2 regions of the Kitasatospora cystarginea genome follow, and region 2 is predicted to be linked to the other one. Evidence: predicted binding sites of a transcription regulator. Region 2 holds the regulator's gene; the other holds the start of a gene.

Region 1 (5,169 bases), on a different contig from region 2:
GGCGTGATCTTCACAGGTCCCTCCCAGCAGGCTCTCAGGAGCTCGACGTAACGTGGGCACGACAATGCCACTCGGCCCGCACGACCTGGAGTGGAGGCGGGATGCGGAGCCGCTGGGCGGTGCCGCAGGCGGCCTGGGGGGCCGGTGGGTCGTTGGCCCGCGCGCGGTCGCGGGCGTGCTGTCGGGTGTGGGCGGGGAGCTGGCGTGGCAGGTGAGCGGTGGGTCGGACGGCCGGCGGTGAGCGACCTGCCGGCCCTGGTGCGGCGGCTGGTGCCCACCCCCCGGCGCAATCCCTTCGCGTTCGGCTATCTGCTGGTGCTGCTCGGCATCGCCCTCTTCTCCCATGTCGCCGATCCGGCCCTGGTGTACCGGCTCCAGGCGTTCTCCAGCACTGACGGGCACAACCTGCTGCACCGGACGGTGCTGCCCCTACTGCTCAGCGGACTGTGGGTCGCCGGACCGGTCTGGATGCCGTACCTGTGGGCCTTCGCCGTCACCGTGGCGCCGCTGGAACGGCGGGTCGGCGGGTGGCGGGCGGTGGGCGTCTTCGCCGCCGGGCACATCCTGGCCACCCTGCTTTCGCAACTGGTCGTCGCGGTCGCCGTGGCCTCGGGCCGGCTCGGCTCCGACGCCCTGGACAGTCTCGACATCGGCGTCAGCTACGGCGTGCTGGCCAGTCTCGGCGCGCTCGCCGGACTGCTCCGGGCGCCCTGGCGGCTCGTGGCGCTGGCCGGGGCGGCCGCCGTGATCGGGCACGGCATCCTCGCCGACCGGGACCTGGTCACCGGTGTCGGCCATCCGGCGGCCCTGCTGGTCGGTATCTCGCTCTGGCGATGGCTGCGGCGCGGCGGGCCGCGCAGCGAAGCGTTCCAGGGGCGCGAGGAGTTGTGCGAGCAACCCGCGGTGGCGCGAGCGTAGGCCCCGGTCGGGCGGCGCCGTGGCGGTGCGGCGAGCCGCGAGCGGGGTCGTGCGCCGTCGCGGGGTGGCCGTTTCCTCCGTGTTCTGAGCGGTGCGGCTCGGTGCGTCCCGCTGCTCGGGCTTCCCGCGGTCGAGTCGTTCGCTCAGGGCGAACGCGGCGCTGGGAACATCCCGATGCCTCCAATCCTTAGTCAGGTCAACTCAAGTTCGCTGACTGGGGAGAGATCATGGCATCGACGTCCGCTTCGCTCACCCTGCCCGTGCTGCCACTCGACGACGAAGTGGTGCTGCCGGGCATGGTGGTCCCGCTGGACCTGTCCGCCACCGAGGTGCGCGCCGCCGTGGAGGCGGCCAGGGCGGGTGCGGCGGGCGGTGTGAAGCCGCAGGTCCTGCTGGTGCCCAGGCTGGACGGCTCGTACGCGGCGGTCGGCACCCTGGCCACCGTCGAGCAGGTCGGCCGGCTCGCCGACGGCGACCCGGCAGCCCTGGTCCGCGCCGTCCGCCGGGTACGGATCGGTGCCGGTACGACTGGGCCGGGTGCCGCGCTCTGGGTGGAGACCAGCCCGTTCCGCGAGTCCGACCCGGGGCTGCCGGTGGCCGGCCGGGCCGCCGAGCTGGTCAAGGAGTACAAGTCGCTCTCCACGAAGTGGCTGCGCAAGCGAGGGGCCTGGCAGATCGTCGACCGGGTGGCCCAGACGGAGGACGTGGGCGAGCTCGCCGACAACATCGGGTACGCGCCCTTCGCCACCGCCGAGCAGAAGCTCAAGGTGCTGCTGGAGGCGGACCAGCTGGCCCGGCTGGAGTACGCGCTGACGCTGCTGCGCGACCACCTCGCCGAGGAGGAGGTCAACGACACCATCCGCAAGGACGTCGAGGAGGGCGTGGCCAAGCAACAGAAGGAGTTCCTGCTCCGTCGGCAGCTGGAGGCGGTCCGCAAGGAGCTGGCCGAGCTGAACGGCGAGGCGGTCGACGAGGAGGGCGACTACCGGGCCCGGGTGGAGGCCGCCGACCTTCCCGAGAAGGTCCGAGAGGCCGCCCTCAAGGAGGTGGACAAGCTGGAGCGCGCCAGCGACCAGTCACCCGAGGGCTCCTGGATCCGCACCTGGCTGGACACCGTCCTCGAACTCCCCTGGAACGAGCGCAGCGAGGACTCCTACGACATCGCCGGTGCCCGTGCGGTGCTGGACGCCGACCACGCGGGCCTGGCCGACGTGAAGGACCGGATCGTCGAGTACCTGGCCGTGCGCAAGCGCCGGGCCGACCACGGGCTCGGCCTGGTCGGCGGCCGCCGTGGGGGTGCGGTGCTGGCCCTGGTCGGCCCGCCCGGGGTGGGAAAGACCTCGCTCGGTGAGTCGGTCGCCCGTGCGATGGGTCGGAAGTTCGTCCGGGTGGCACTCGGCGGCGTCCGGGACGAGGCGGAGATCCGTGGCCACCGGCGCACCTACGTCGGCGCACTCCCCGGCCGTATCGTGCGCGCCATCAAGGAGGCCGGGGCGATGAACCCGGTGGTCCTGCTGGACGAGATCGACAAGGTCGGCTCGGACTACCGGGGCGACCCGGCGGCCGCGCTGCTCGAAGTCCTCGACCCGGCTCAGAACCACACCTTCCGCGACCACTACCTGGAGGTCGAGCTGGACCTCTCCGACGTGGTCTTCCTGGCCACCGCCAATGTGCTGGAGGCCATCCCCGAGCCGCTACTGGACCGGATGGAGCTGGTCCGCCTGGACGGCTACACCGAGGACGAGAAGGTCGTCATCGCCCGCGACCACCTGCTGCCCCGGCAGCTGGAGAAGGCCGGGCTGACCGGTGAGGAGGTCTCGGTGGACGAGGCCGCCCTGCGCCGGCTGGCCGGCGAGTACACCCGGGAGGCCGGCGTAAGGAACTTGGAGCGCTCGATCGCCCGCATCCTGCGGAAGGTCGCCGCGCAGAGCGAGTTGGGCGAGCGCGAGCTGCCCGCCGCCATCGGTGCCGACGACCTGCGGGCGCTGATCGGGCGGCCGCACCACATCCCCGAGTCCGCCCAGGAGCCCACCGAGCGGCGCACCGCCGTCCCCGGCGTGGCCACCGGCCTCGCGGTGACGGGCGCCGGAGGCGACGTCCTCTACATCGAGGCGTCACTGGCCGACGCCGAGACGGGCGGCACCGGCCTCACCCTGACCGGTCAGCTGGGCGACGTGATGAAGGAGTCCGCGCACATCGCGCTCTCCTTCCTGCGCTCGCGCGGCGCCGAGCTGGAGCTGCCGGTCACCGACCTGCGCGACCGGGGCGTCCACCTGCACATCCCGGCCGGAGCCATCCCCAAGGACGGGCCCAGTGCGGGGATCACCATGACCACCGCACTGGCCTCGCTGCTCTCCGGCCGCAAGGTCCGGACGGACGTCGCGATGACGGGCGAGGTCTCGCTGACCGGCCGTGTGCTGCCGATCGGCGGGGTGAAGCAGAAGCTGCTCGCCGCCGACCGGGCCGGGATCACCACGGTGATCATCCCCAGGCGCAACGAGCCCGACCTGGACGACGTCCCGGCCGAGGTACTGGACCGCCTCACCGTCCACCCGGTGGGCGACGTCCGCGAGGTGCTCAAGCTGGCCCTGGAGCCGGCGGAGGTCCTGGTCGCCGCGGCGTGAGGGGGTCCGTCAGGGACGCGGGGACCTGTTCGGTCGGCCGCACACCTTCATGGTGGGCCGGTCGCGCGGTTCCCCGCGCCCCTGACGGCGAAGCATGCTGACCGCCTGCCAGCTCCGGGCGCCCGCAGGGTGAGTCGACCCCGTACCCCTAATTACTGCGCCGGGACGGACCAGGAGACCGGGGTGCTGCGGAACGCGGCGGGCCGCCGGATAGCGGGCCCGTCCGGCGGGCGCAAGGGCAACCAGGCGGTAATGCCCCGGGCGGGTCTGCGGGGTACCGGCACGAAACCCCAGCGTGCGACACTGCCGAAATGCCGTCACCTACTCAGCGGGCCCTGGCCCTGGTTCCGGCCCGGCTGCGCCCCTTCCTGGTACGGCACCGCAAGCTGGTGAAGTTCCTGGTGGTGGGCGGCACCTGCTTCCTGCTCACCATGGCCGTCAACTTCGCGCTGAAGCTCACGGTGCTGCATGCCAAGCCGGTGGCCGCGCTCACCGTCGCGACCGTGATCGCGACCGTCGTCTCCTACGTCCTCAACCGGCAGTGGTCCTTCCGGACCAACGGCCGGCAGCGCGAGGCCCTGCTCTTCTTCGTGGTCAGCGGGGTGGCGATCCTGGTGAACGACGCCCCGCTGGCCGTCTCCCGCTATGTGCTGGACCTGCGCGAACCGGACGTCAGCGCCTTCACCCAGGAGGTGGCCGACTTCGTCAGTGGAATGATCCTCGGCACGCTGCTGGCGATGGCCTTCAGGTACTGGGCGATGAAGCGCTGGGTGTTCCTGCCCGAGTCGCCGCCGGCCGCCGGGGAACGGCGCAGGCCGCAGCAGAAGCACGAACGCGTCTGAGGCCCCCTGCCCCGGCGCGGTGTGCAGGGGCAGGGGGCCTCAGACCTGTTGGACCTACGGTCCGTCAGTTGGCCAGTTCGCGGCCGCCACGGGGACCGCGGAGCACCGCGAGCATCGTGACGGCGATGCCGAGCACGGCCCAGGCGCCGAGCACCAGCAGCGGAGCGGCGATGTTGGTGCTGTCGAAGTAGGCGATCGAACGGGTCGCGTCCGTGCCCGCACCGTTGGGGATCCAGGAGCCGATGGCCCGCCAGAACGGGGGCAGCAGTGGCGGAGCGTAGACGCCGCCCGCACTCGGGTTGCCGAGCACCACGAAGATCAGTACCGCCAGGCCGATGCCGATGACGTCGAACAGCGACTGCAGGGCCATGGTGATCGCCCCGGTCGCGAAGACCACCAGGCTGCCGAGGCCGATCAGCTCCGCGCTGGAGCCCGGCAGGGCGCCCAGGACCGAGCCGACGAGGATCGTGCCGCCGATCCCGGCCGCGACCGAGTAGAGCGCGAGGGCGCCGAGGCGGATCAGCGCCCGGTGGCGGTTGGCGGGCCGGGCGCCCGCGCTGATGCCGAGGATCGAGGCGACCAGGTAGCCGCCGACGCACCAGCCGACGACCAGGTAGAAGGAGGAGAGCCCCCGGCCGTCGCCCGCCGCCAGCGGGGCCACGTCCTGGATCTTCACGGTGCGGTTCTGGGTCTTCTCCAGGCCGGTGACGATCTGCTCGGCAGCGGTGGCGACGGACGCGCTGCGGGCACTGGCGACCAGCAGGGTGTCCTCGGTGCCCTTCGGG
Region 2 (5,169 bases):
TCCAACATCCTGGAGACCCTGATCCCGGTACTGGACGACATCGGCCGGGCCCGCGAGCACGGCGAGGTGACGGGTGGCTTCAAGTCCGTCGCCGATTCGCTGGAGACGGTCGTCGCCAAGCTGGGCCTGCAGCAGTTCGGCAAGGAGGGCGAGCCCTTCGACCCGACCATGCACGAGGCGCTGATGCACAGCTACTCCTCGGACGTCACCGAGGACACCTGCGTGCAGATCCTCCAGCCCGGCTACCGCATCGGCGAGCGGATCATCCGCCCGGCGATGGTCGCGGTGGCCGAGCCCCAGCCGGGGAGCCAGAGCACGTCCGCCCAGGAGGCCTCCGAGAAGTCGGAGTCCGACAAGGGTGACGGTGCGGCCGAAAGCTGACACTCTGTGCGCTGCGGAGTCGTACGTCGTCCATCGTTGCGACGGACGGCTCCGCAGCGCCGTATCCGCGAGCATTGACCGTTATTTCTGGCCTGGGAGGTGGCGGCAGCCATGAGCACCAAGGACTACGTGGAGAAGGACTACTACAAGGTCCTCGGTGTGCCCAAGGACGCCACCGCCGCCGAGATCAAGAAGACGTACCGCAAGCTGGCCCGGGAGTTCCACCCCGACGCCAACAAGGGTGACGCCAAGGCCGAGGAGCGTTTCAAGGACATCTCCGAGGCGTACGACGTCCTCTCGGACGAGAAGCGCCGCAAGGAGTACGACGAGGCCAGGTCGCTGTTCGGCGCTGGCGGCTTCCGCGGCGGTGGGGCCGGCGGCGGCAGCTACAACTTCGACTTCGGCGACCTGTTCAGCGGCTCGCAGGGCGGCGGCGGGGGCATCGGCGACGTCTTCGGCGGGCTGTTCGGGGGCCGCGGCGGCCGGCAGGCCCAGCCGCGCCGGGGCGCCGACGTCGAGACCGAGGTGACGCTGAGCTTCGAGGAGGCCGTGGACGGTGCCACCGTCCCGCTCCGGATGACCAGTCAGGCCCCGTGCCGTAGCTGTTCCGGCACCGGCGCCAAGGCCGGCACCACGCCCAGGGTCTGCCCGACCTGTGTAGGCGCGGGCACCGTCAGCCGGGGTCAGGGCGCCTTCGCGCTCTCCGACCCCTGCCGGGACTGCAAGGGCCGCGGCATGCTGGTCGACGACCCGTGCACCGTCTGCCACGGCAGCGGCCGCGCCAGCTCCGCCCGCACCATGCAGGTCCGGATCCCCGCCGGAGTGCAGGACGCCCAGCGCATCCGGCTCAAGGGCAAGGGTGCCCAGGGCGAGCGCGGTGGCCAGCCCGGCGACCTCTATGTCACGGTCCACGTGGACTCGCACCCGGTCTTCGGCCGCAAGGGCGACAACCTCACCGTGACGGTCCCGGTCAGCTTCCCCGAGGCCGTGCTCGGCGGCACCATCGAGGTGCCGACGCTGAACGGCCCCGCCGTGAAGCTGAAGCTGCCGCCCGGCAGCGCCAACGGCCTCACCATGCGGGCTCGTGGCAAGGGTGCCACCCGCAAGGACGGCACCCGCGGCGACCTGCTGGTCACCGTGGAGGTCGTGGTCCCCAAGAACGTCACCGGCGACGCACTGAGCGCACTGGAGCACTATCGCGAGGCCACCGCCTCGGACGACCCGCGTGCCGCCCTCTTCAAGGCGGCGGAGGGAGCGTGAGCAGATGAACCAGGACCAGACCGGCTCCGGCAACCCGATCGGCCCGGGCTTCGGGGAGGGGCTCCCGGGCGGTCCCCGCCCGGGCCGGGCCTCCTCGTCCCGTGCCAACCCCGCGGGTAGGACCAACTACGTGCTGACCGAGGACACCCCGGTCTACGTCATCTCGGTGGCCGCCGAGCTGTCCGGCCTGCACCCGCAGACCCTGCGTCAGTACGACCGCCTCGGCCTGGTCTGCCCCGACCGGACGGCGGGCCGCGGCCGGCGCTACTCCGCCCGTGACATCCAGCAGTTGCGCGACGTTCAGCGCCTGTCCCAGGACGAGGGCATCAACCTGGCCGGCATCAAGCGCATCATCGAGCTGGAGAACCAGGTCACCGCCCTCCAGTCCCGCATCGCCGAGTTGGTCGGCTCCCTGGAGGACGCCGCCATCACCCTCCAGCAGCGCGAGGCCGCCGTCCACGCCTCGTACCGCCGGGACCTCGTTCCGTACCAGCAGGTCCAGCAGTCGAGCGCTCTGGTGGTGTGGCGGCCGAAGCGGTAGAACGTAACGGACCGTCACAGCCGACCGCCGACCATCCCTCCCATCGGGGGGTATCGGCGGCCGGCCTGTAATGGGAGAGTACTCACCGGTGGGCTGGTTGCTCAGACCATCATCAAATCCCAGCTGACACACAGTGATCACAGCTTAAGATCCCTGGTGCACCAGACTTTGAGTCACACGGACTGCTTGTCCGGCCGACGACAGGGAGCCGCAGATGGGTGGGCGAGAGCAGCCAGGACATGTCCCGGGACCACGGACCCTGTCCACGGATGCGCGCGCCCTCTACCTGAAGGCAATCCGCGAGAATGGCCGCCTGCTCAGTGGCCACGGCGAATTCGGCGAGAGCACCGCTCTCGCCGAGCTGCTGGAACTCGGGCTCCTTATCCCCGATAGCGAGGAACCAGATGCGCTACTGGCTGTCGACCCGGCCCAGCTGTCAGCCAGCCTGAGCTCGATATGGCAGCGCCAGGCACTCGATCTGCTTTCGCGCGCCGTCTCCCTGCCACTCGATCTCAGTGAACTCGCCGAGGCTTTTCACACCCCCGACAAGACCGGCGGAGCAATCGAATACGTCCGCGGGAAAGCACTGATCAATCAGCGGCTTCAGCAGGGTATGGCGGGTGGAATCACCGAGGGCCTTGCCATGCAGCCCGGCGGACCGCGACCTCCCGAACTCCTGGCCTCAAGCCTCCAGCGGGATCTGGAAAGCGTTCAGCACGGCGCCACGATGCGAACGATTTACAACGCCAGCACTCGATACCATCAGCCGACCCGTGACTACGTGGCGAAGCTGTCCGGGGAGGGCTGGCAGTTCAGGACACTCGATGAGCCCTACGCCCGCCTCATAGTCGTCAACCGGAGATTCGCCGTAATCCCCGTGGCCGGCGATGATCTGGCCGCCTTCATCTACGACCAGGCGGTCGTGAACTTCCTCGCCGAGGAGGTTTTCGAGCGCAACTGGAGTCGGGCGCTGGAGTTCGACGGCAATCGCACCGTCCCACAGCAGGTGGTGTCCCGCCTCCGGCGGACCATAATCGAGCTGCTGCTGTCCGGCACGAATCACCGCGTCATCGCGCGCAGACTCGGCATCAGCGAACGGACGCTCGCGCGGCATATCGCGGAAATGCGGGAGGAGTACAACGTCGACTCCCTGTTCCAGCTCGGCTACGTGCTCGGACGCACGCACCGCGAGGAGCCCGACTAGCAGCGGAACGCTGGGAGGACTCCCGACTCCCGACGGAAGGGGTGTTCCCGGCATCTGCAGGGGGACAGCCGCCCACCTGGAGACTCAGTCCCCACGCCCGGGAACCACCTCAACGACCGCGACCGGCCCCTCAGCCCCAGTTGAGATCGCTGGCAGTGACCTGCGGTGCGTTCTGCACCTGGACGCCCGCAGCCTGCGTTGTGCCGCTCGGCGCCTGCGCGATGCTCACTGAGAGGAAGCCGGCAGCCAACACGGTCGCAGTGGTGGCAACCGGCATCACGATCTTGCGGACAAACCGACGCATACCAGACACGACCCACCCCTTTCTGCAAGTTTCGCGAGTCGAACTTTATAGAACTGGCGCCCACATGATGCCGCACTTGCGAGGCGGTGTCATCCGTCAGCCCGTCGACAGTGCGTCATCTCCCTGCCAGGCATCCAGATGACAGGACGCAAACCTGGACGCGGCCGCCGCCCTCGATGGACGATCAGTTCGCTCCCGATAGTCTCGCCAAGATCGCCATTCTTGCCGATGTACCTTCAAATATCTCGAGATAGCAGCGCACCATCAAGTTTTTGCTTGAGTTGCCCCCATCAACAGAGCCTGCCGGTATCCCCCGATACCCGGTCGGCCGTCCCCCGGAGTCGACATGAGTGAGCCCTACCTGCGCCAGCGCGCCGTCCAGACCCCCGAGGGTCGGCGCGCACGGGTGTTCCTGGCCGCGCCGCTGATGCGGTTGACCGGTCCGGCCGACAGCGTGGTGACCCTGGCCAGCCGGACCAGGCTGACCACCCTCCGCTCGACGCTGCTCCGCAGCGGCGCGGCCGTGTACAGCGCTCACCACAGCGACGCCTGGACCGTGGAGGGACGGGCCCCCGAGCCCCGGGTGCCGTCCGACTTCCGCGCGCTGCAGACCGCCGACCTGGTCTTCGCCTACGTCGGCGCCCCGCTCTCGGCCGGTGTGAGCCTGGAGCTCGGCTGGGCCTCCGCGCTGCGCAAGCCGGTGGTGCTGCTGGTGGACGAGGCGATCACGCACAACCCGCTGATCGCCACCATCGAGCAGGTCGCACCGGTGCTGCCGCTGGTCTTCGACGACACCTGGTCCCAGGAGGCGCTGCGCCACACCGTGGAGACCGCGCTCGACTGGGCGGGCATGGCCCTCTCCCTCCGCGAGGGCTTCTGGACCGCCCCCGGTGACGCGTTCCCGACGCCCCGCCAGGAGCGCCCGGCCTCCGGCCCGTTCGACTACTGGGGCTCCGAGGTAGCGACCGGCTGACCACCGCGCGTCACTCACCCGACGGCACCTCGCTTCCCCGCATCTGCCAGCCGAGTTGGAACAGCGTCTGGGCGTCGTACAGCTCGCGCAGCCGGGAGATATGACCCGCGACCGTGCGCTCGCTCAGCCCCAGCCGACCGGCTACCACCCGCTGGGTCAGCCCTTGAGCCAGGAGCCGGCCGACCTGCTCATGGGCCGGGACCGCGCCGCCTTCCGGCTTGGCGCTGCGCCACTGGACCCGCTCGGCCCGCTCCCAGTCCCGCTCGAACACGCCCACCAGGAAGGCCACCACCGCCGGGTCCTCGATGAACGCCGCACTGCTGTTGTCCGCGGCGGCCGGGATCACCGCGATCCGCCGGTCGAAGATGAGCATGCGGGTGAACGGTTCGGCCAGGATCCTGATCTGCTCGCCCCATTCACTGGTGACCGCCGCGTACTGGAGAGTTGACGGATCATCCCTGACCTCGGGCTGGTAGATCGTCCGGCTGCTGCCACCCCTGTCGAGG

The links. The regulator HspR, encoded in region 2, represses chaperone genes until heat shock. The targets are predictions, from matches to a motif close to TTGAGNNNNNNNNNCTCAA.
Region 1: lon (endopeptidase La) is a predicted target of HspR. The motif match lies at 1,105-1,123, and genes of this name have one in related genera.

The regions. Positions count from the first base shown of each region.
Region 1 covers NZ_BAAATR010000032.1:3,051-8,219, forward strand. Annotated here, with positions in the region: gene ABD369_RS28495 (rhomboid-like protein) at 205-918, shown strand; gene lon (endopeptidase La) at 1,146-3,542, shown strand; gene ABD369_RS28505 (GtrA family protein) at 3,854-4,384, shown strand; gene ABD369_RS28510 (ABC transporter permease) at 4,449-5,169, opposite strand, start outside.
Region 2 covers NZ_BAAATR010000029.1:64,420-69,588, reverse strand. Annotated here, with positions in the region: gene grpE (nucleotide exchange factor GrpE) at 1-381, shown strand, start outside; gene dnaJ (molecular chaperone DnaJ) at 493-1,641, shown strand; gene ABD369_RS27330 (heat shock protein transcriptional repressor HspR) at 1,646-2,182, shown strand; gene ABD369_RS27325 (LuxR C-terminal-related transcriptional regulator) at 2,397-3,386, shown strand; gene ABD369_RS27320 (hypothetical protein) at 3,517-3,699, opposite strand; gene ABD369_RS27315 (hypothetical protein) at 4,037-4,663, shown strand; gene ABD369_RS27310 (LuxR family transcriptional regulator) at 4,674-5,169, opposite strand, start outside.